4 regions of the Enterobacter cloacae subsp. cloacae ATCC 13047 genome follow, and region 2 is predicted to be linked to each of the others. Evidence: predicted binding sites of a transcription regulator. Region 2 holds the regulator's gene; each other region holds the start of a gene.

Region 1 (5,911 bases), 1.3 Mb from region 2:
GTCGGGCCTTTTTGCGCCGCCACCATGCGGCCAAAGATTTCTGCCGCTTTGCCGTTATCCAGCACCGCCTGCAGCTTCGCGCGCGCTTCAGCGTCGTCTTTCGCCAGTTTGCCTGAAATCAGCATCTCGACGCACAGCGCCATGGTCACGTCGAACAGTCGTGGGTTGCGGTATTCGCCTGTCAGAAACTGAACGGCTTCGCGCACTTCGACGGCGTTACCAGCGCTGGAGGCCAGCACCTGATTCATGTCCGTCAGCAGTGCGGTGGTGCGCACGCCTGCGCCGTTGGCAACGCCAACAATCGCTTCAGCAAGCTGAGCAGAGAGTTCATAGGTTGGCATAAACGCGCCGCTACCCACTTTTACGTCCATTACCAGCGCGTCCAGCCCCTCTGCCAGTTTCTTCGCCAGAATAGAGGCGGTGATCAGCGGGATGGAGTCAACGGTTGCGGTGATATCGCGGGTTGCGTAGAAGCGCTTGTCTGCCGGGGCGAGCGAGCTGGTCTGGCCGATGATCGCCACGCCAACGTCTTTAATAATTTCGCGGAAGCGGTTGTCATCCGGGAAGATATCGAAGCCCGGAATGGCTTCCAGTTTGTCGAGCGTACCGCCGGTGTGTCCCAGGCCGCGCCCGGAGATCATCGGGATATAACCGCCGCAGGCCGCCACCATGGGGCCGAGCATCAGAGACGTTACATCGCCTACGCCGCCGGTGGAGTGTTTGTCGACAATCGGGCCGTTGAGGTTGAGGCTCTTCCAGTCCAGTACGGTTCCTGAATCTCGCATCGCCATGGTCAACGAGACACGCTCAGGCATCGACATATCGTGGAAGAAGATGGTCATCGCCAGGGCTGCAATCTGCCCTTCTGAGATGGTGTTATCTCGAATGCCGTTGATAAAGAAGCGGATCTCTTCGTCGCTTAATGCATGACCATCACGTTTTTTACGAATAATTTCTTGTGCGAGAAACACGGTAACCCCCATGAGGAATCGGGTGAATGATGGCGGGTACGATATACCCGACCACGATCCTGTAGGCCGGGTAAGCGTAGCGCCACCCGGCAATTCAAACTTAGTAGCTGCTGGCGCTCTTACCGTCGCCATGACCCAGCGCTTTCAGCAGGCTTGCCAGCAGGCTGGACGCGCCGAAGCGGTAGTGACGTGAGTCCGCCCACTCTTCGCCGAACAGCTCGTCGGCAATCGCCAGGAACTGCTGCGCGTCTTCCGCAGTACGCACACCGCCCGCCGGTTTAAAGCCCACAGTTTTGGACACGCCCATATCGCGGATCACTTCCATCATGATGCGCGCGCTTTCCGGGGTCGCATTCACCGGCACTTTACCGGTAGAGGTTTTAATGAAATCCGCACCGGCTTTGATGGAGATTTCGGACGCTTTACGAATCAGCGCTTCTTCTTTCAGTTCGCCGGTTTCGATGATCACTTTCAGCAGCACGTTTGCCGCCGCGCAGGCGTCTTTACAGGCTTTCACCAGGTCAAAGCCCACCTGCTCGTTGCCCGCGATCAGCGCACGGTACGGGAATACCACGTCAACTTCGTCTGCGCCGTAGGCAATCGCCGCGCGGGTTTCCGCCAGCGCGATCTCGATATCGTCGTTGCCGTGCGGGAAGTTAGTTACGGTTGCAATGCGCACGTCCGGGGTACCCTGCTCTTTCAGAGTTTTGCGGGCAATCGGGATAAAGCGCGGATAGATGCAGACAGCGGCAGTGTTGCCCACTGGCGTTTTCGCCTGATGACACAGGGCGATGACTTTTTCATTGGTGTCGTCATCGTTCAGGGTGGTCAGGTCCATCAGTTTCAACGCGCGCAGGCTGCTTGCAGTTAAATCGGTCATAACATTCTCCAACGGCGGTGCCGTATCAATTTTACCTTGCGGGTCTGTGAGTATTCTAACATCCACCCGCATTCACACTTCGACATTCATCACAGTTAATGAAAACTACGTACAAATTTGCATTACTGTAATGAGATCTGCTTCAAATTTTAATGCGTGAACTGCTGACGAATGCAGCGATTCCCCTCGTCAGATCAAAAGCCCTGACGGGATGGCTTCCTACAATCCGTTCATCATCCGCAGAACAATCAAGGAAGCGAACATGCCCCACGCCAGCCCCGACGCCCTGCAACAACGTTGCCAGCACATTGTGACAAGCCCGGTGTTAACCCCGGAACAGAAGCGTCATTTTCTGGCGCTGGAAGCGGAAAACAATCTGCCTTATCCGGCACTTCCTGAGGCGGCTCGTGCCGCGCTGGACAAGGGATTTATCTGCGACATGTTTGAAGGGCACGCGCCCTATAAACCCCGTTATGTTCTGCCGGATTACGCAACGTTTCTGGCTAAAGGTTCAGAATGGCTGGAGCTGGAGGGGGCGAAAGATCTGGATGACGCGCTCTCGCTGTTAACCATTCTCTACCATCATGTGCCGTCAGTAACATCAATGCCGGTCTATCTCGGTCACCTTGATGCCTTACTGCAACCCTATGTTAGAATCCTAACACAAGAAGCGATCGATAGCCGAATAAAACGTTTCTGGCGCTATCTCGACAGAACGTTGCCGGACGCCTTTACGCACGTCAACATTGGTCCGGCAGATACCCCCATCACCCGCGCCATTTTGCGTGCCGATGCAGAATTGAAGCAGGCTGCACCAAATCTGACGTTTATTTATGACCCGGACGTGACGCCGGACGATCTCCTGCTTGAGGTGGCAAAAAATATCTGTGAATGCAGCAAACCGCATATTTCCCATGGCCCGGTGAATGATAAAATTTTCACAAAAGGCCGCTATGGCATCGTGAGCTGTTACAACTCGCTGCCGCTGGCGGGCGGCGGCAGTACGCTGGTCCGCCTCAATCTGCGGGCGATTGCTGAACACAGCGCGTCACCCGACGATTTCTTCACGCGTATGTTGCCGCACTACTGCCAGCAACAAATGGCCATCATTGATGCCCGCTGCGCGTTTCTCTATCAACAATCCGGCTTCTTTGAGAATAGCTTCCTGGTGAAAGAGGGGCTGATTGATGCCGATCGCTTTGTACCGATGTTTGGCATGTACGGGATGGCAGAGGCGGTGAATACGCTTTGCGAAAAAGCGGGTATCGACGGCCGTTACGGTAAGAGCGAGCAGGCCAACGCGCTGGGCTATCGCATCAGCGAGCAGCTGGCGGCGTTTGTGGAAAACACGCCGGTGAAATACGGCTGGAAACAGCGCGCGATGCTCCATGCACAGTCGGGAATAAGTTCAGATGTCGGTACCACTCCGGGCGCGCGTCTGCCGTACGGCGACGAGCCGGATCCCATCACTCATCTGCTGGCCGTGGCGCCGCATCACCCGCACTACTCCGCCGGGATCAGCGACATTCTAACGCTGGATGAGACGGTAAAACGCAATCCGCAGGCGGTCGTGCAGCTGTGCCTGGGGGCGTTTAAGGCCGGTATGCGGGAATTTACCGCCAACGTAGCCGGTAACGATCTGGTGCGCGTGACCGGCTATATGGTGCGGCTGTCGGATCTGGCACAGTATCGCGAAGCCGGATCGCGCACCAATACCACCTGGCTTGGCGAAGAAGCCGCACGCAATACCCGCATTCTGGAACGTCAGCCGCGCGTGGTCAGCCATGAACAGCAGATGCGCTTTAGTTAGTCAGGTTATCCCCTTCTCCTGCGTGGACGGGCCGGGCAGCCGCCTGGCCCTCTTCCTGCAGGGCTGTAACCTGCGCTGTAAAACCTGCCACAACCCGTGGACCATCGGGCGCTGCAACGACTGCGGCGACTGCGTGCCCCACTGTCCGCACGATGCACTGAACATTCAGGCCGGGCGCGTCTGGTGGCAGGAGAGTCAGTGCCAGCAGTGCGATACCTGCCTGCATCTGTGCCAGCAGCAGGCAACGCCAATGGCGCAGCGCCTGAGCGTGGAAGAGATCCTCGCGCAGGTCCGTAAAGCCGCCCCTTTTATTGAAGGGGTTACCGTGAGCGGCGGCGAAGCCACTACCCAGTTGCCGTTTTTGATCGCCCTGTTCACGGCGATCAAAACGGATCCCGCCCTGCGCCACCTTACATGTCTGGTGGACAGTAACGGTCTGCTGGGGGAAACCGGCTGGCAAAGACTGCTGCCGGTACTGGATGGCGCGATGGTGGATCTCAAGGCGTGGGGAAACGAACATCACCGCGTGCTGACCGGACGCGAAAACCCGCAGATTAAGCAGAGCATTCGCTGGCTGGCGCAGCATCAGCGGCTGGCGGAACTGCGTTTACTGGTGATCCCTGAGCAGTGCGATTATCTGGAGCATCTTAAGCCCCTGACGACATTTATCCTCGGGCTGGGGAATGTGCCGGTGCGCATTAACGCGTTTCACGCGCACGGGGTTTACGGCGAGGCGGCGTCATGGCGCAGCGCTACACCGGAGGACATCGAGCCGCTGGCGCTGGCGCTCGAAAAACAGCACATCACGGTGATCCGCCCGGCACTTTACCTATAGCGTGATGCCAAACAGCGCGCGGGTATTTTCCAGCAGCGCATCTGCAATCTCCGTTTCCGGCTCCTCACGCAGTTCACACAGCGTGGTAAACACGCGTGCCGCCTGTTCCGGGCGGTTCGGCTGTCCCTGAAAACCGTTTAATGGCATATCAGGAGCATCCGTTTCCAGTAACAGAGCAGACAGCGGTAACTGTGCCATTACGTCGCGCGTTTTGCTGGCCCGGGGATAGGTAATGGTACCGCCCACGCCAATCTTATAGCCCAGTTCAATAAAACGCTGCGCCTGCTGCAGGCTACCGGAGAAACCGTGCACTACCCCTTTTCGCGGCAGATCGATGCGTTTCAGGTGCATCGCCAGTTTGTCGTGCGTACGTCGTGAGTGGAGGATCACCGGCAGATCGTGACGCTTTGCCAGCCTGAGCTGGGCATCAAAGATCCTCTGCTGGCGTTCAAACTGCGGATTATCGCGATAGAGATCGAGGCCGATCTCACCCATCGCGACCAGTTTGTTTTCGCGGGTTTGCAGCGCCGCATCCAGTACGTCGAGATGTTCGTCCAGATGGTGTTCTATCACTATAGGATGCAGACCCAGCGCGGCATACAGCGCATCATGGCGGCGGGCGAGATCAAGCACGCGCTCGAATCTGTCCACTTCGATTGCAGGCACAATCATCGCGTGGATACCCGCCTGAGCGGCGCGCTCAATGCTCTGCGTCTCGTCCCCCGTAAACGGCGGAAAATCAAAGTGGCAGTGGGTATCAACAAAACGGTGCGTCACGCCAGATCCTCGTTATCCAGTAAAGCGTCATTCGCCTGCGGGACATCCACCAGTGGCACGGTCAGCGGATCGTTAGCCACAATCGCAGGCGGCGTAATAATGTGTTTGTGCCGGTGCAGCGGCGGTTGCTCTGCCAGCATTTTTCCAACCGTCGCCAGGAAGTAGCGTCCGCACAGTCGCCCCGTTTTATAATCTGCACGCAGCGCGGGAACACGGCTGCCGAGCGCCATACTGACCAGCGGTTTCGGCGGATAAATTTCAAAAATACGCAGCTTACCCGGCGGTTTTTCAATAAAGCGTTGCATCGCGCCGTAGGTGGTTTCATGCTGCTTCGCGATATTCACCAGCGGCTGCAGACTGCTGTCGCCCAGCCAGCGCTCCATCCGTTTAAACCACTGCGGCGTGTAGTACATTTGCGACGGCACAGTGCGGATCACCACAATGGTTTTCGCCCCCCGCCGGGCCGCTTCCTGCACCGGCACCGCGTCACTGATGCCGCCGTCGAGATAGCTGATGCCGTCCAGCAGCGCGCCGGTCCGATAAAAGCCGGGAATGGCGCTGGAGGCACGGATGATATCCAGCCAGTTCTCTTTTTGCGGAGAGAAATAGCCCGGGGAATAATCATCGCCCCGGCTGGC
Region 2 (5,911 bases):
AGGGCGAAACCCTGTGGCACACCAGCAACGTCTTTACCAACGAACCGGCATTGCGCCTGGGGCGCAAGATCATTGACGCGACTTTCGCCGAGCGCGTGCTGTTTATGAACTCCGGGACCGAAGCCAACGAAACCGCCTTCAAGCTGGCGCGCTACTACGCTTCCACACGCCACAGCCCATACAAAACCAAAATCATCGCTTTCCATAACGCTTTCCACGGTCGTTCACTGTTTACCGTTTCCGTTGGCGGCCAGCCGAAGTATTCCGACGGCTTTGGTCCGAAACCCGCCGATATCATTCATGTGCCGTTTAACGATCTGCATGCGGTGAAAGCGGTGATGGATGACCATACCTGCGCGGTCGTGGTTGAGCCGATTCAGGGTGAAGGTGGCGTGACGGCGGCAACGCCGGAATTCCTCAAAGGGCTGCGCGCGCTGTGCGATCAGCATCAGGCGCTGCTGGTGTTTGATGAAGTCCAGAGTGGGATGGGGCGTACCGGCTCCCTGTTCGCCTATATGCACTACGGCGTGACGCCGGATATTCTGACCAGCGCCAAAGCGCTCGGCGGCGGCTTCCCGGTCAGCGCGGTGCTCACCACCCAGGAGATCGCTTCCGCGTTCCACGTTGGCTCTCACGGCTCCACCTACGGCGGAAACCCGCTGGCCTGCGCCATCGCCGGTGCGGCGTTTGATATCATCAATACGCCGGAGGTATTAAGCGGCGTTCAGGCGAAGCGCGAGCTGTTCGTGAAACATCTGCAGCAGATCGACGAAACGTACGACGTCTTCAGCGAGATCCGGGGCATGGGACTGCTGGTTGGCGCTGAGCTGAAGCCGCAGTACAAAGGCCGCGCACGCGATTTCCTGCACGCCGCTGCTCACGAAGGGGTGATGGTACTCAACGCCGGCCCGGACGTGATGCGCTTTGCGCCGTCGCTGGTGGTCGAAGAGAACGATATTGAAGATGGATTGACCCGCTTTGCCGCGGCGGTCGCGAAGATCGTTAAAGGCTAATACTCGGTTCGTTTTAACCGCCGCGTTAACCAGATGCCGTGATGCGGACGCTGACGCCATGCCACCGACGAAATGGTGTGCATGGTGTTCAGATGCCCCAGAATGCGTTGCAGATGCTGCTCCAGGGTGCTCATTGGCCCATGGGTGAGCGTTTCCGGCGCTTCCAGAATGTTCGAATCCCCCGATTCACCCGGCGCGTCATACTCCAGACGCTGCTGACACCGCTGCAGGGCAATCTCACACGACTGCAAATAGCGCTGCGCCAGGTCTGGCGTCAGCATGGTATGTTCACGCGCCAGCGTGGTCATCGCGTTGATATGTTCGACGATGAACTGGCTGTGCGTCACCCAGAGCTTCATATCCGCCAGATAGTGCGAGTTAAAGCCGGGCTCCTGCATCGCCTGATTCAGCGAGTTGAACAGGGCGTTATGCGCCTGGTTGACCTTCATCCGCTGATACGCCAGCGGGGAGGGCTGCGGATCGTCGCTCAGGATCAGGCGGATAGCCTGCTGGTCGGCCTCCAGCGCGTCGTGGGCGTTCTGCCTGAGCAGGCCGCTTTGCCATTGTGGCCACAGCCAGACCATACCACCAAAGGCAATCAGACAGCCAATCAGGGTATCGATAAGCCTGGCGACAATAAACTGTTCGCCATTGAGCGTAAGCAATTGCAGGGTGTATACCGCCGTGACCGTAAAGCCCACCATCGCCCAGCCGTAGTTTTTGCGGATGATCAGGTAGCTCACCAGGGTAATCAATAGCATGCCTGCCAGCGTATAGCCTTCCGGCACGTGGAAGTGCAGCGTTACGCCTGCGATAATCAACCCCGCCATGGTTCCGCCCGCCCGGTGCAGAATACGCACCCGCGTGGCGCCGTAGCCATTCTGGGTGACAAACAGTACCGTCATTAATATCCAGTAGGGTTTGGGCAGATGCAGCGCCATGCCCATCAGGCTGGCGATGCTCAGCATCACGCTAATCCGGGCGGCGTTGCGCAGGGCGGAAGATTTAAACGAGAGATAGCTTTTAAGCGCAGGCAGTAGCGGCAGGCGCTTTTGCTTATCCGCCATCAGATCGCGGGGATAGAGCGGGCGCTGGGTACGCAGCACGCGGGCAATACGGCTGAAGTGCCAGGCGGCAAACTGGCCTACCGGGTTATCCTCGTGCTGGCGGGCGATTTTCTCCAGTGCGCCGAGCTGCTTGTCCATGTTAAAGCGGGTGGGGTAACGGTGATAAAGAATGTCGTCGGCCAGTACCCGCAGGCGTGCGGACACGGTCTGCGCGTTCCAGCGGATCACCGCTTCGGCATGGCTGCGCTCCACCAGCTTTTGCACCTCCTTCGGGTGGTGCAGGCTCACGGAGATATGCTCCTGCAGATCCAGCCCTACCTGGAAGGTGCGCAGCAGCCGTTTATATTCGTGGTTCTTGTTGGCGGCCAGCATATGCAGTTGCTGGTAGCACTGGCTTATCAGATCCACCACCTTCTGCTGGCGCGTCAGCAGCGGCGGTAGCGATTTTTCCGGGTCGGTATGCTGGGTCAGCAGTGTGTATTTGGCTTCGCAGTACTCCGCAAGCTGGACATAGAGCAGGCTCAGGGATTCACGCAGCGGTTGTTCCCGCCACAGCCAGAACCAGAACCAGTTAAACAGGCCATACCATAGCGTACCGAGGGCGTAGATCAGCAGCGGCTCCCACACTGGCATGTTACCTGCGAGACTCAGGGTAAAGATGGCCGCGATGAGTGAGGCGGGCAGTAACCGCGCGTGCAGCGAACTGATTTCGGCGGTCACCCCCAGCGTCATCGCCAGCACGCTCAGGATTAGCGGCAGCGGAATATCGCGGGCCAGCAAAAGCTGCACGGCCAGGCTACACCCGGCAAACAGCGAACCGCCGATAATCAGACGTTTGAAAAAACGCTTATGCGGGGTGTCGAGACCGGCAATGTTGCAGCAGGCGGGAACCAGTGAAAACAGCAGCCCCTGCTGAAGATGCCCAAGGATCAGGCCCACGGCCACAGGAAGGCACAACACCAGCGTTTGTCGCAGTGCGTAGTTAACTTCCGGGTGATAAATCAGCCTGCGCCACATGGGGAGTAGAGACAAAAACGGCGTGACACCTTGCGATGGCACGCCGTTTTATCGGGATTAACGGGTTCCGTAAACCACGATGGTTTTACCGTGGGCGGAGATCAGGTTCTGATCTTCCAGCATTTTCAGGATACGGCCCACTGTTTCACGGGAGCAACCGACGATCTGACCAATTTCCTGGCGGGTAATTTTAATTTGCATGCCGTCAGGGTGGGTCATAGCGTCTGGCTGTTTCGCCAGGTTCAGCAGGGTCTGCGCGATACGGCCGGTCACGTCCAGGAAGGCGAGGTTACCCACTTTCTCTGATGTCACCTGCAGACGGCGAGCCATCTGCGAAGAAAGACGCATCAGGATGTCAGGGTTAACCTGAATCAACTGACGGAATTTCTTGTAGGAAATTTCAGCCACTTCACATGCTGTCTTTGCACGAACCCAGGCGCTACGTTCCTGGCCTTCTTCAAACAGGCCCAGTTCACCGATAAAATCGCCCTGGTTCAGATAAGAAAGGATCATCTCTTTCCCTTCTTCATCTTTGATCAGCACTGCCACCGAGCCTTTGACGATGTAATACAACGTTTCCGCTTTTTCACCCTGGTGAATCAGCGTGCTCTTCGATGGGTACTTATGAATGTGGCAATGAGACAAGAACCATTCGAGAGTCGGGTCTGTTTGCGGTTTGCCAAGCACCATGCGCTGTTATCCTCTGTTATAAGCTGTCACCAGAGTCATAAGATGCATCCGGACTCTGGGGTTGCAATCGAATTCTTACCCATACCTGGGAAGTCGGCTGTCGTAACGTTTCGCAGCCAGTAAAGTTTGATGTCCTCTGCATACATGTGTAACGTCAATGTATTACTGTAGCATCCAGAGTGTTTTAGCATAGCTTTCGCCGCGTGTCTCCTGGTGTCTCGCTTCAGCATGACGCAGGTCGCCTTCCATTGCGAGAAATGTAACGCACGCGTAATCTGTCACCAAAAATGCAACGTTGGAGCTAATGAATATGCAAGCGCGCGTGAAATGGGTAGAAGGTTTAACGTTCCTGGGCGAGTCCTCGTCGGGACACCAGATTTTGATGGACGGTAACTCCGGCGATAAAGCACCCAGCCCAATGGAAATGGTGCTGATGGCGGCAGGTGGATGCAGCGCGATTGACGTGGTGTCGATTCTGCAAAAGGGCCGTCATGATGTGACCGACTGTGAAGTCAAGCTCACGTCAGAACGTCGCGAAGAGGCGCCACGCCTGTTCACGCACATTAACCTGCATTTTGTTGTCACCGGGAACGCGCTGAAAGATGCTGCCGTCTCACGCGCGGTGGATCTGTCTGCGGAGAAATACTGCTCTGTGGCGTTAATGCTGGAGAAAGCGGTAAAAATTACCCATTCGTATGAAGTGATCGAGGCGTGATTGATGGGGCATCGTGCGTGTTGATGCCCTCACCCTAACCCTCTCCCACCGGGCTGAGGGATCCCCAGTAATATGGTCATGCCACCATGACCATATTACTGGTACTCTTTTCCCAGCTTTTTCATCTCGTTAACTATATTCAGCCGTCTCACTTTTCCTGGCTCATGCCGGATGACTTCTTCTGCCAGACTCAGGTATGACAGAACCCGTCTGTGCCTGATGCTGCTTGCCTGATAGTGCCAGTGTAAACACTGCCTTTCTGCCCTGTAACCTGCCAGCCACATCACCAGGCTTGCCATTGCCGCGACCATATTCAGCACTTCCAGTCGCCCTTTTCCCTGACTCCGGCTCAGCCTCAGACCGAACCCGAAGCGTGGACTTTTGTCGTCCCGGAAGTTTTGTTCTATCTGCATTCTGCGGCTGTACAGGGCCATTATCTGGTGCGGCTCCAGTCCCTCTGCATTACTGAACAGCAGCCAGGGCTCCCGCGCGCTACTGCGGTGTTCCCGCTGTGTTTTCGGCATCCCCCCTTTTCCCTGACGCCCTGCGTCAGGGCGCTTATGCAGATAGAACCGGCCGTAACAGGGCGTTCGTGGTTTACGGGACAGGACACCGTAACCCACGCAGACCGGTTGTCCGGTAGCCTCAAGCTCACTGATTTTCATCCACTTTTTATCTCCGTCCAGCCGGAAGCTGATGCAGCCCCTGACCCTGCCGGTGAAGCTCCAGCCCAGCTGGCTGACATGCCGGAACCAGTCTGTCCGGAAGCCTGCATCCGTAATGATGGTGACGGCTTTATCTTTCGGGATGGCATCATGCAGGCGGTCAAGGAAGCGGCACTGTACATCGCTGTTCTGCGCCAGCTCTGCGGGGACAACCTCACTCATAAGCGGCAGTGAGCGACCATTACAGACCAGGCTTGCCCGCAGAAGATACCAGTTCCTGTCATGCCAGCCTGTCCAGTCGACAGCAATCACACAGAAGGGCATCAGGGAGGTGATGGTATGTGTGAGCAGGTGCTGAATACGGGGAATATCCCGGTGAAGGGCGGTATTACCCAGGGCACGGTCAACACGTTTAATTTTATTTTTGACGTGCGCCCTGCCGGGAAGAGAGCGACCAAGGCTGGTCAGGGTCAGATCCGCACCGTGCGTGAGGGCAACTGCCATGGAAACAAGAACATTAATCCGGAAGCTGTGAACGTCCGGTAAAGACGCGGAGAAAAATTTCTGGCAGACTGTCTGTAAAGGCACGATGAGGTCTCTTCTGATTTGTTAGCGCAACCAGTAGATCACACTTCATCGTGCTTTTCATTTTTCTGGGGAACCCTCAGCCCACCGGGAGAGGGAATATGATTATGCGATCTGTTTCCCTTCCATCAACCGCTGCACCAGCGGCGTCATGATCAG
Region 3 (5,911 bases), 210 kb from region 2:
ATACTGCCGTGAAGCGCAGCATCGCGAAAGTTGCCGCAGAACTGGTAAAGCCAGGGCATCGCATCATTCTGGATTCGGGTACCACAACGTTTGAAATTGCCCGAATGCTGCGCCAGCACACGGATGTGATTGCCATGACCAATGGCATGAACGTCGCGAACGCTTTGCTGGAAGCGGAAGGAGTGGAACTGCTGATGACAGGCGGGCATCTGCGCCGTCAGTCGCAATCCTTCTATGGCGACCAGGCGGAGCAGTCATTACAGAATTATCACTTCGATCTTTTGTTCCTGGGCGTTGACGCCATCGATCTCGATCGCGGCGTGAGCACGCACAACGAAGACGAGGCGCGCCTCAACCGCCGGATGTGCGAAGTGGCAGAGCGTATTATTGTCGTGACCGACTCCAGCAAATTTAACCGCTCGAGCCTGCATAAAATCATTGATACACAACGGATTGATATGATTATTGTCGACGAAGGCATTCCGGCGGAGAGCCTGGATGGGTTGCGTAAAAGCGGGATCGATGTGGTGCTGGTGAAAGGGTAGTTTCTCCCCTCACCCTAACCCTAACCCTCTCCCCTGTGGAGAGGGCAGGGTGAGGGGCTATCACGTCACCGGTGCCGGGTTAAACACCGCCAGCTGATTGTGCAGCCCCCACTGGTCCGAGAAGGTTTTCTTCCTGCCGCTCGCCACATCCAGAATAAAGTGGAACAGCTTCCAGCCTACCTCTTCTATGCTCTCTTCCCCGGTGGCGATGGTGCCTGCGTTAATGTCCATTAAGTCATACCAGCGGTTAGCCAGCTCAGTGCGGGTGGCCATTTTAATCACAGGCACCGCCATCAGGCCGTACGGCGTACCGCGTCCGGTGGTAAAGACCTGCACCGTAATGCCGGAAGCCACCTGCTGGGTGCCGCAAACAAAGTCACTGGCCGGGGTTGCCGCGTAGATCAAACCGCGTTTCGTTGGACGCTGGCCCGGCGAGAGGACTTCTGCAATGGCACTTTGACCGGATTTGGCGATAGAGCCGAGCGCTTTTTCCACCACGTTCGCCAGGCCCCCTTTTTTGTTCCCCGGAGAGGGGTTGGCGCTGCGGTCGGTTTTTCCCATATTGAGGTAGTTATCGTACCAGGCCATCTCTTCGAGCAGGCGTTTGCCCACCTCTTCGTTGATGGCGCGCGGCGTGAGCAGATGAATGGCATCTCGCACTTCTGTCACTTCAGAGAACATCACCGTGGCCCCGCAGCGAACAAACAGGTCGGAGGCATAACCCACCGCCGGGTTGGCGGTCACACCGGAAAACGCATCGCTGCCGCCACATTGTGTACCAATCACCAGCTCGGAAGCCGGGCAGGTCTCACGTTGACGCGTATTGAGTTTAGCCAGATGACGCTCTGCAACCTGAAGGATATCGTCAACCATCGAACGGAAACCAACGTGGTGTTCGTCCTGCAGACGTACAATGCTGGCCTCATCGGCCGGAATGGCTTTTACATCCTCGGTGCCCTGCAGCAGGCGCTCAGGCTGTAGCTTTTCACAACCCAGGCCTATCACCATCACTTCGCCACCAAAGTTCGGGTTCAGGGCGATATTGTGGATAGTTCGGATTGGCACCACGGCCGCAGGGGCATTGATCGCCACGCCGCAGCCGTAAAGGTGATTCAGCCCCACCACGCCATCAACGTTCGGGTACTTTGGCAGCAGATCGCGCTCAATGAGTTTCACCACGTAATCCACCACGCCTGCCACACAGTGAACGCTGGTGGTAATGCCGAGCAGATTCTTGGTTCCAACGCTGCCGTCTGCGTTGCGATAGCCTTCAAAGGTGTACCCTTCCAGCGGTGGCAGCGGCTCCGGGACGCGGGTTGCCAGCGGCAGGGTGTTCAACGGTGGGGCTTCTGGCAGCTCAACCAGAGACTCATCAATCCAGCTGCCTTGCGGAATGGCACGGACGGCATAGCCAATGACTTCACCATAACGCACGATTTCACCCTGGGCCGGGATATCCACCAGCGCCACTTTATGCCCCTGCGGAATATGTTCAATCAGCTCCAGGCCATCCGGGAAGCGGGTTCCGGCTTTTAAGCCATTGTCGTTCACAATAATTGCCACATTATCCGTGTCGTGAACTTTTATATAGAACGCCGTCGGCAACGCTTGTCGAATTTCAATGTCGGCCATTGTTCAATATTCTCCAGCAAAGAATCTGATAATAAATACAGCCAATTTTCTTATGGCAAAAATAAAAACGCAGCTTGCGAAAATAGAGCATGTCAGGAGACAGAGCGTGAGAATGTGATCGCGATCGCTCCCGAACCAGTAATGGCTGATTCTGTGCATCAGCGCCCAGTGGGTTGTGCATATGCTCAAAATATTATTGAAACAGAGCGTAACACTTGAGCATTAAAACAATGTGCTGCCGGAAAGTGAAGATTATACTGAATGACGATTTTATCACGCCGAAATAGAGAATAAATATAACGCTGGTAATAAATATACTGACCAGCGCTGCGGAATTAAAAAGGTAAATACGATGAATAACGCTATCTTCCCAAATAAATTTAAAGCGGCGCTTGCGGCGCACCAGATTCAAATTGGATGCTGGTCCGCACTGGCAAACCCAATCAGCACCGAAGTGCTGGGTCTGGCGGGGTTCGACTGGCTAGTGCTTGATGGCGAGCATGCGCCGAACGATATCAGCACCTTTATTCCGCAGCTGATGGCGCTCAAAGGCAGCCAGAGCGCGCCGGTGGTCCGCGTCCCCACGAACGAGCCGGTGATCATCAAGCGCCTGCTGGATATCGGCTTCTACAACTTCCTGATCCCGTTTGTCGAAACGCAGGAGGAGGCGGCACAGGCCGTGGCGTCAACACGCTATCCGCCGGAAGGGATCCGCGGTGTCTCCGTTTCGCATCGCGCCAACATGTTTGGCACCGTACCGGACTACTTTGCGCAGTCCAACAGCAACATCACCATTCTGGTACAGATTGAGAGTCAGCAGGGTGTCGATAACGTGGATGCCATCGCCGCCACCGAGGGCGTGGACGGTATTTTTGTCGGCCCAAGCGATCTGGCGGCCGCATTTGGGCACCTGGGCAATGCGGGTCACCCGGATGTGCAGCGCGCCATCCAGCACATCTTTGCCCGCGCCAAAGCGCACGGCAAACCGTGTGGCATTCTGGCGCCGGTTGAAGCAGACGCACGCCGCTATCTGGAGTGGGGCGCGACCTTCGTTGCCGTCGGCAGCGACCTCGGCGTATTCCGTTCTGCGACGCAGAAATTAGCGGACGCTTTTAAAAAATAACCATCTTGAGGAAAACAGATTATGACGCTGAAAGTGGGTTTTATTGGCCTCGGCATTATGGGCAAACCAATGAGTAAAAACCTCATCAAAGCAGGATACTCCCTGGTGGTTTCAGACCATAATTCGCAGGCCGTGGCCGAAGTGATGGCGGCTGGCGCAGAAACCGCCACCACAGCCAAAGCCATTGCCGAGCAGTGCGATGTCATTATCACCATGCTGCCAAACTCTCCCCATGTAAAAGAGGTCGCGCTGGGTGAGAACGGCATTATCGACGGCGCGAAGCCGGGCCTGGTGTTGATCGACATGAGCTCCATCGCACCGCTGGCCAGCCGGGAAATCAGCGAGGCGTTGAAAGCGAAAGGCGTCGAGATGCTCGATGCCCCGGTGAGCGGCGGTGAACCGAAAGCCATCGACGGTACGTTGTCGGTCATGGTCGGCGGCGATAAGGCGATTTTCGACAAATACTACGATCTGATGAAAGCGATGGCCGGTTCCGTGGTGCACACCGGGGAGATTGGCGCGGGTAACGTAACCAAGCTGGCAAACCAGGTGATTGTGGCGCTGAATATTGCCGCCATGTCGGAGGCGCTCACTCTGGCCACCAAAGCGGGCGTCAACCCGGATCTGGTTTACCAGGCGATCCGCGGTGGGCTGGCGGGTAGCACGGTGCTGGACGCTAAAGCGCCGATGGTGATGGATCGTAACTTCAAACCCGGTTTCCGTATCGACCTGCACATTAAAGATCTGGCTAACGCGCTGGACACTTCTCACGGCGTAGGGGCCCAACTGCCGCTGACCGCCGCCGTCATGGAGATGATGCAGGCGCTACGTGCCGATGGTCTGGGCACCGCTGACCACAGTGCCATTGCGTGCTACTACGAAAAACTGGCGAAGGTGGAAGTCTCCCGCTAATTTCGGCTTCCCTACAACCAAGGGTGACAGCGGCGTGCAAACCCACTATACTGCGCGCCGAAGCTGACCAGACAGTCGCCGCTTCGTCGTCGTCCACCTTCGGGTGGAGACGGGCGGAGGGGAGGAAAGTCCGGGCTCCATAGGGCAGGGTGCCAGGTAACGCCTGGGGGGGAAACCCACGACCAGTGCAACAGAGAGCAAACCGCCGATGGCCCACGCAAGTGGGATCAGGTAAGGGTGAAAGGGTGCGGTAAGAGCGCACCGCGCGGCTGGTAACAGTCCGTGGCACGGTAAACTCCACCCGGAGCAAGGCCAAATAGGGGTTCACATGGTACGGCCCGTACTGAACCCGGGTAGGCTGCTTGAGCCAGTGAGCGATTGCTGGCCTAGATGAATGACTGTCCACGACAGAACCCGGCTTATCGGTCAGCTTCAACTTATTAGAAAACCCCGCTTCGGCGGGGTTTTTGCTTAATGAGGTATGTACGCAGCGCCACCCGGCAACCCCCCAAACGACACCAATTCTCATATTTGCGACATTAAGCACATTTCACTGTTTTAACCATTCATTTCCGCTCTGCTGTCTAATCCCGATCGTTATCACAAAATTTACCGCTAAAAAATCCTGAATTCTGAGTGTGATTAATTTGTTATGAATGTTAACTGGATGATCCAGAATGTTTTCTTATTTGATATGTATATTTTGAAATTAAAAACATTCACCCTAAGAATGTGTGACGTATTCCACTCTTTCCCGAATCTCTGTCAAATTACGCCCGTAAATTTCAAAAAACTGAAAGAATGTTTCACATGAATAATGGTTATTTATTGTTCTTTAATTGCCTGAAAGATAGTCTTTATTGATTTTTTAAACGCAGAAAAATTTATCCGGGTTATCGCCATAAAATAAATTTATTACCGCCATTTTTGTTGATCAATATCAGCGTGATAGCGTATTTTATTGGTTGTATTTTATTGATTTAAAAGGTTTTTAATGGGGTTGGATAGTTCCTGGTAAGGGTACGAAAAGGCAAATTGTGAGTAACAGCACATACCCCCTGAAACAATATTGAGTAGAATCCACCCCGTCATAGGGAAATAAGCGCAGAATATTATGAACACTATTATTCTACCGAAAACACAGCACCTCGTGGTATTTCAGGAAGTCATTAAAAGTGGCTCCATAGGTTCTGCAGCAAGACAACTGGGTCTGACGCAACCCGCCGTCAGCAAAATTATCAGTGACATCGAATCTTACTTCGGTGTGGAAGTGATGGTGCGTAAAAACACGGGCGTAAAACTGACGGCGGCGGGCCAGGTTCTGCTCTCGTACTCAGAGTCGATCACCCGTGAGATGAAAAACATGGTGAGCGAGATTAACAGCCTCAGTTTCAGCACCGTCATGGACGTCTCGTTTGGTTATCCCTCGCTGATTGGCTTCAAGTTCCTCTCTGAAATGATCAAAAAATTCAAGGAAGTGTTCCCGAAAGCGCGGGTCTCCATGTATGAAGCACAGCTCTCTTCTTTCCTTCCGGCCATTCGTGACGGGCGGCTGGACTTTGCCATCGGCACGCTGAGTGATGAAATGCTGCTGCAGGATCTGCATGTCGAGCCGCTGTTCGAGTCTGAATTTGTGCTGGTGGCCAGCAAATTACGAACGTGCACCGCCCCGACGACACTGGCATCGCTCACCCATGAG
Region 4 (5,911 bases), 480 kb from region 2:
CTGGCACGTTCAGATCCGCACGGATGAAAACGCGTTTACCAGCCAGATCCAGATCGGTCATCTTAATTACAGACATGGTGAATCCTCTCGTTGATTCTTAAAGTTTTGCAGACGCACGATGCGTCTTACCTGAAACCTTTGGCAGCCATTGCTAACGTGGTGTCGAGCATTCGGTTAGCAAAGCCCCATTCGTTATCACACCAGACCAGCGTCTTGATAAGGTGTGCGCCACTGACGCGCGTTTGCGTGCCATCAACAATGGCGCTGTGCGGGTCGTGGTTAAAATCCACTGAGACCAACGGTAATTCCGTATAGTCAACTATACCATGAAATGCCCCCTGTGCCGCTTTTCGCAGCAACAGGTTGACTTCACAGGCTTTTACCGGTTTTTTTACCGTCACGCTGAGGTCAATTGCGGTGACGTTTATCGTCGGTACACGCACGGCAATCGCTTCGAAACGGTCATTAAACTGCGGGAAAATTCGGGTGATCCCGGCAGCCAGTTTTGTATCCACCGGGATGATTGACTGGCTCGCAGCACGCGTGCGTCGTAAATCCGGGTGGTAGGCGTCGATGACCTGCTGATCGTGCATGGCGGAGTGAATCGTGGTCACGGTGCCGGATTCAATGCCATATGCATCGTCTAACAGTTTAATGACCGGAATAATGCAGTTGGTGGTGCAGGAGGCGTTGGAGACAATACGGTGTTCGGCTTGTAGCTCATGCTGATTGACGCCGAAAACGACCGTTGCGTCGAGGTCGTTACTGCCGGGATGAGAGAACAGGACTTTTTTCGCGCCGGCGGTGAGATGCGCTTCGCCGTGTTCGCGGTTGCCATATACGCCGGTACAGTCAAGCACCACATCCACACCCAGTTCACGCCACGGTAGCGCGGCAATATTGCGCTCATGCAGTACGCGGATCGTATCGTCACCGACAAACAGCTGATCCCTTTCCTGGCGCACGTCCCAGGCAAAGCGTCCGTGGCTGGTGTCATATTTCAATAAATGCGCCATGCCCGCAGCATCCGCCAGTTCATTGATTGCCACCACGGTAATTTCCGCCCGACGCCCGGATTCATATAAAGCACGAACCACGTTGCGCCCGATGCGACCGAAGCCATTAATCGCTACGCGTACGGTCATAGATCTCCTGCAAAGCTGTCCCTGAGTTCGAGGTGGCTGAAAGAGTAATCCAGCTACGCCCGAAGGGGAATCTTTGCTATCACAAACTGCGATTGATTGGTCAATTGTCGAACATTTAATCGACTGAAACGCTTCAGCAAGAATAAGCGAATCGGGGAATAAAAGGAATGTCTGTCCAGATGAATAAGCGAGCTATATGACTTGCGTCACATTTTAGATGGAATAATTTACAGAGCAGTTACATGTCTGAGGAATAGTGCCTACAAAAAAGCCGGGTGGCGCTTACGCTTACCCGGCCTACTTTCGAGCCATTTGTAGGCCCGGTAAGCGTAAGCGCCACCGGGCAAAACGGCAATTACAGCAGTTCTTTAGCCTTAGCGACAACGTTCTCAACGGTGAAGCCGAACTCTTCGAACAACTGCTCTGCCGGAGCAGATTCACCGAAGGTGGTCATACCGACGATAGCGCCGTTCAGGCCCACGTATTTGAACCAGTAGTCAGCGATACCCGCTTCAACCGCCACGCGTGCGGAAACGGCTTTAGGCAGTACGGATTCACGGTAAGCAGCATCCTGCTTGTCGAACGCATCGGTAGACGGCATGGAAACCACGCGCGCTTTAACGCCTTCGGCAGTCAGTTTGTCCCAGGCTGCAACAGCCAGCTCAACTTCAGAACCGGTTGCGATGAAGATCAGCTCTGGCTGTCCCGCGCAATCCTTCAGCACGTAGCCACCGCGGGCGATGTTCGCCAGCTGCTCTTCGGTACGATCCTGCTGTGCCAGGTTCTGACGGGAGAGGATCAGCGCGGTTGGACCGTCCTGACGCTCAACGCCGTATTTCCATGCCACTGCAGATTCCACCTGGTCACATGGACGCCATGTGCTCATGTTCGGGGTGACACGCAGAGAAGCAACCTGCTCTACCGGCTGGTGAGTTGGACCATCTTCGCCCAGACCAATGGAGTCGTGGGTATAAACCATCACCTGACGCTGTTTCATCAGCGCAGCCATACGCACGGCGTTACGGGCATATTCCACGAACATCAGGAAGGTAGAGGTGTACGGCAGGAAACCACCGTGCAGGGAGATACCGTTCGCGATAGCGGTCATACCGAATTCACGTACACCATAATGGATGTAGTTACCGGCCGCATCTTCGTTGATTGGCTTAGAGCCAGACCACAGGGTCAGGTTAGACGGTGCCAGGTCAGCGGAGCCGCCGAGGAATTCTGGAAGCCATGGACCGAACGCTTCGATCGCATTCTGAGACGCTTTACGGCTGGCGATTTTAGATGGGTTCGCCTGCAGTTTAGCGATGAACTCGTTCGCTTTCGCGTCGAAGTCAGACGGCATTTCACCTTTCATACGACGGGTGAATTCAGCCGCTTCCTGTGGGAAGGCTTTAGCGTAAGCCGCGAACTTCTCGTTCCAGGCCGCTTCTTTCGCCTGACCCGCTTCTTTGGCATCCCACTGGGCATAGATTTCAGATGGGATTTCGAATGCAGGGTGTTTCCAGCCCAACGCTTCACGGGTCAGCGCGATTTCCGCGTCGCCCAGTGGCGCACCGTGGGAATCGTGGGTGCCCGCTTTGTTCGGAGAACCGAAACCGATGATGGTTTTGCACATCAGCAGGGATGGTTTGTCAGTGACCGCACGCGCTTCTTCTACTGCACGTTTAATCGAGTCAGCATCGTGGCCATCAACGCCACGCACAACGTGCCAGCCGTAGGCTTCGAAACGTGCCGCAGTGTCATCAGTGAACCAGCCTTCAACATGACCGTCGATGGAGATACCGTTGTCGTCGTAGAACGCAACCAGTTTGCCCAGCTTCAGGGTACCTGCCAGGGAGCACACTTCGTGAGAAATGCCTTCCATCATGCAGCCGTCGCCCATGAACGCGTAGGTGAAGTGGTCAACAATGTCGTGACCAGGACGGTTGAACTGCGCCGCCAGAGTCTTCTCAGCAATCGCCATACCCACCGCGTTCGCAATACCCTGACCCAGTGGGCCGGTCGTGGTTTCAACACCTGCGGTGTAACCCACTTCCGGGTGACCCGGGGTTTTGGAGTGCAGCTGACGGAAGTTTTTCAGCTCTTCGATAGGCAGATCGTAGCCAGTGAGGTGCAGCAGGCTGTAGATCAGCATTGAGCCGTGGCCGTTAGACAGCACGAAACGGTCGCGGTCAGCCCATGCCGGGTTCTGCGGGTTGTGGTTCAGGAAATCACGCCACAGGACTTCGGCGATATCAGCCATACCCATAGGGGCCCCTGGGTGGCCAGATTTGGCTTTCTGTACTGCGTCCATGCTCAGCGCACGAATAGCATTAGCAAGCTCTTTACGTGAGGACATTTTAACTCCAGATCGGACTGTTAAAGGCCATGCCCTTGACGACAGCGCGTTTTGGGCTACGCCGGAAAAAAGTGCCAACAATGTAACCCAAGCGGCATGCCATGTACATGGAGCATTCTTTTGCCGCTTAAGAAATCTCTGGATCATGCTCGCATGTTGCGCAATCTGCTCGCCCGGGCCCGTCGATATTCCTTATACTTAGCCCGACCCCGGCTTCGCTGTCGGTGTACTTTTCGGATTTTATTCAGATTAACGAGTACGGAAGCAACCTCATGAAAATGCGTGCATTAGTGCTGGCCCTGGGTACAACGTTCCTGCTGAGCGGTTGTCAGAATATGGATTCTAACGGCCTGATGTCCTCAGGCGCAGAAGCTTTTCAGGCCTATTCCCTGAGCGACGCGCAGGTTAAAGCCCTGAGCGACCAGGCCTGTAAAGATATGGATGGAAAGGCTACGATTGCCCCGGCCAACAGTCCCTACACGCAGCGTCTGAATAAAATTGCCTCTGCGCTTGGCGATAACATTAACGGTCAGCCGGTGAACTATAAAGTGTACGTCGCGAAAGACGTGAACGCCTTTGCCATGGCGAACGGCTGTATCCGCGTTTACAGCGGGTTAATGGACATGATGACCGACAACGAAGTGGAAGCGGTGATCGGCCATGAAATGGGCCACGTTGCCCTCGGCCACGTGAAGAAAGGGATGCAGGTCGCCTTAGGCACTAACGCCATCCGCGCGGCGGCGGCTTCTGCGGGCGGTATTGTGGGCAGCCTGTCCCAGTCACAGCTTGGCGATGTGGGCGAAAAGCTGGTTAACTCCCAGTTCTCTCAACGTCAGGAGTCCGAAGCGGATGACTACTCCTACGATCTGTTGCGCAAACGCGGTATCAATCCAGCAGGTTTAGCCACCAGTTTTGAAAAGCTGGCTAAACTGGAAGCCGGACGTCAAAGCTCCATGTTTGATGATCACCCGGCCTCAGAAGCGCGTGCACAACATATTCGCGACCGTATGGCCGCAGACGGAATTAAATAATTTTGGAAGGAGGCAAATTTGCCTCCTTTTTATTTCGCATGAATTGCTAACTTAACCGCACATATCGGTAACACCCACAAAAGCCCCGTCACACCTGCCCTTCACCATTGAAATGTCTGGTCACATAATTATTGCAATCGGTTACTTTTCGGGTAATTATCGAATCCGCAGTAATTCAAATTAATATATTAAGACAGAGACGTTCCCTCCGTGAAAAAAGAATTATCGTTAGTTGCGTTAAGCATATTTGTCACATTACCTGCCGTTGCAAGCCAACAATCAGACAGCCAGGGTTTTATTAATGACAGCCATTTAGATCTGTTTTTACGCAATGCGTATATCAGCCGTGATTATCATCAGGGCCAGCAGGATAAAGCAGAATGGGGTCAGGGTATCATCGCCACCTTTGAATCAGGTTATACCGAAGGAGTGGTTGGCTTTGGCGTGGACGGCATTGCGCAGTATGGCGTGCGTCTGGACGGTGGCCGCGGTAAGAGCGGCGCAGGTGGCATTGACTTCTTTAAACAGGAAGACGACGGACGCGCAAAATCCGATCTGGCGAAATTTGGCGCGACCGCCAAAATGCGCATCTCGAATACCGTACTCAGCTACGGTAATCAGCGTCCCGAGCTGCCAATCATTAACGCCGACAGCTCCCGCCTGCTGTTTGAAAGCTACACCGGCACCATGCTGACCTCTAAGGAGATCGACGGTCTGGAAATCAACGCCGGTTATTTCACCGACGAGCAGCGTAAAAGTGACGATCGCCACGACAGCGGCCTCAAGGGTTTCTCCTTCGGCGGGGCGAGCTACCAGTTTAATGACCAGTTCAGCGGCGCGCTGTACGCCTCCCATAATGAAGAGGTGATGAACAAGCAATATCTGGGCATGAATTTCAAACAGCCGTTCAGCACTGGCCAGCAGCTGGTACTCGATTTTAACGGCTACAACTCGCGTCTGGATCAGGGCTACGCAGACAGCCTCGACACGGGCCGCAGCAACACCATCTGGAGCCTGGCGGCGAGCTACATCTGGGATATCCATACGTTCAAAGTGGCGTACCAGCAGAGCAGCGGAAGCACCGGCTACAACTATGGCGGCTACCGCGACCAGGGCGGTGTTGGTGACGGCGGCAACACCATCTGGCTGGCGAACTCCTACTGGTCTGATTTTAACGGTGAAGACGAACGTTCATGGCAGGCGTCTTACGGGCTGGACTTTGGCGGTCTCGGTTTGCCGGGTCTGAGCTGGACCACCGCCTACGTGCGTGGCGACAACATTAAAACCGCTGAAACCAGTAACGGCAAAGAGCATGAATGGTTTAACCAGATCCAGTATCAGGTGCAGGACGGCCCGGCGAAAGATCTGAAGCTGAAACTGCGCTATTC

The links. The regulator CRP, encoded in region 2, controls carbon source genes, mostly activating them, when cyclic AMP is high. The targets are predictions, from matches to a motif close to ATGTGANNNNNNTCACAT.
Region 1: the regulator CRP is predicted to act here: its motif matches at 1,982-1,999, upstream of deoC (deoxyribose-phosphate aldolase).
Region 3: the regulator CRP is predicted to act here: its motif matches at 2,290-2,307, upstream of garD (galactarate dehydratase).
Region 4: the regulator CRP is predicted to act here: its motif matches at 1,340-1,357, upstream of epd (erythrose-4-phosphate dehydrogenase).

Annotation. Positions count from the first base shown of each region.
Region 1 is NC_014121.1:779,076-784,986, reverse strand. It holds gene deoA (thymidine phosphorylase) at 1-971, opposite strand, end outside; gene deoC (deoxyribose-phosphate aldolase) at 1,072-1,851, opposite strand; gene ECL_RS03825 (YjjI family glycine radical enzyme) at 2,114-3,661, shown strand; gene ECL_RS03820 (YjjW family glycine radical enzyme activase) at 3,636-4,496, shown strand; gene ECL_RS03815 (metal-dependent hydrolase) at 4,491-5,273, opposite strand; gene ECL_RS03810 (patatin-like phospholipase family protein) at 5,270-5,911, opposite strand, start outside.
Region 2 is NC_014121.1:4,839,805-4,845,715, reverse strand. It holds gene argD (bifunctional acetylornithine/succinyldiaminopimelate transaminase) at 1-1,013, shown strand, start outside; gene ECL_RS23635 (YccS/YhfK family putative transporter) at 1,010-3,097, opposite strand; gene crp (cAMP-activated global transcriptional regulator CRP) at 3,155-3,787, opposite strand; gene ECL_RS23625 (OsmC family protein) at 4,098-4,502, shown strand; gene ECL_RS23620 (IS4 family transposase) at 4,598-5,671, opposite strand; gene ECL_RS23615 (phosphoribulokinase) at 5,858-5,911, opposite strand, start outside.
Region 3 is NC_014121.1:4,633,469-4,639,379, reverse strand. It holds gene ECL_RS22525 (DeoR family transcriptional regulator) at 1-545, shown strand, start outside; gene garD (galactarate dehydratase) at 606-2,177, opposite strand; gene garL (2-dehydro-3-deoxyglucarate aldolase) at 2,530-3,300, shown strand; gene garR (2-hydroxy-3-oxopropionate reductase) at 3,322-4,212, shown strand; RNA gene rnpB (RNase P RNA component class A) at 4,272-4,650, shown strand; gene tdcA (transcriptional regulator TdcA) at 5,327-5,911, shown strand, end outside.
Region 4 is NC_014121.1:4,357,772-4,363,682, forward strand. It holds gene pgk (phosphoglycerate kinase) at 1-76, opposite strand, end outside; gene epd (erythrose-4-phosphate dehydrogenase) at 126-1,145, opposite strand; gene tkt (transketolase) at 1,501-3,492, opposite strand; gene loiP (metalloprotease LoiP) at 3,765-4,523, shown strand; gene ECL_RS21190 (OprD family outer membrane porin) at 4,734-5,911, shown strand, end outside.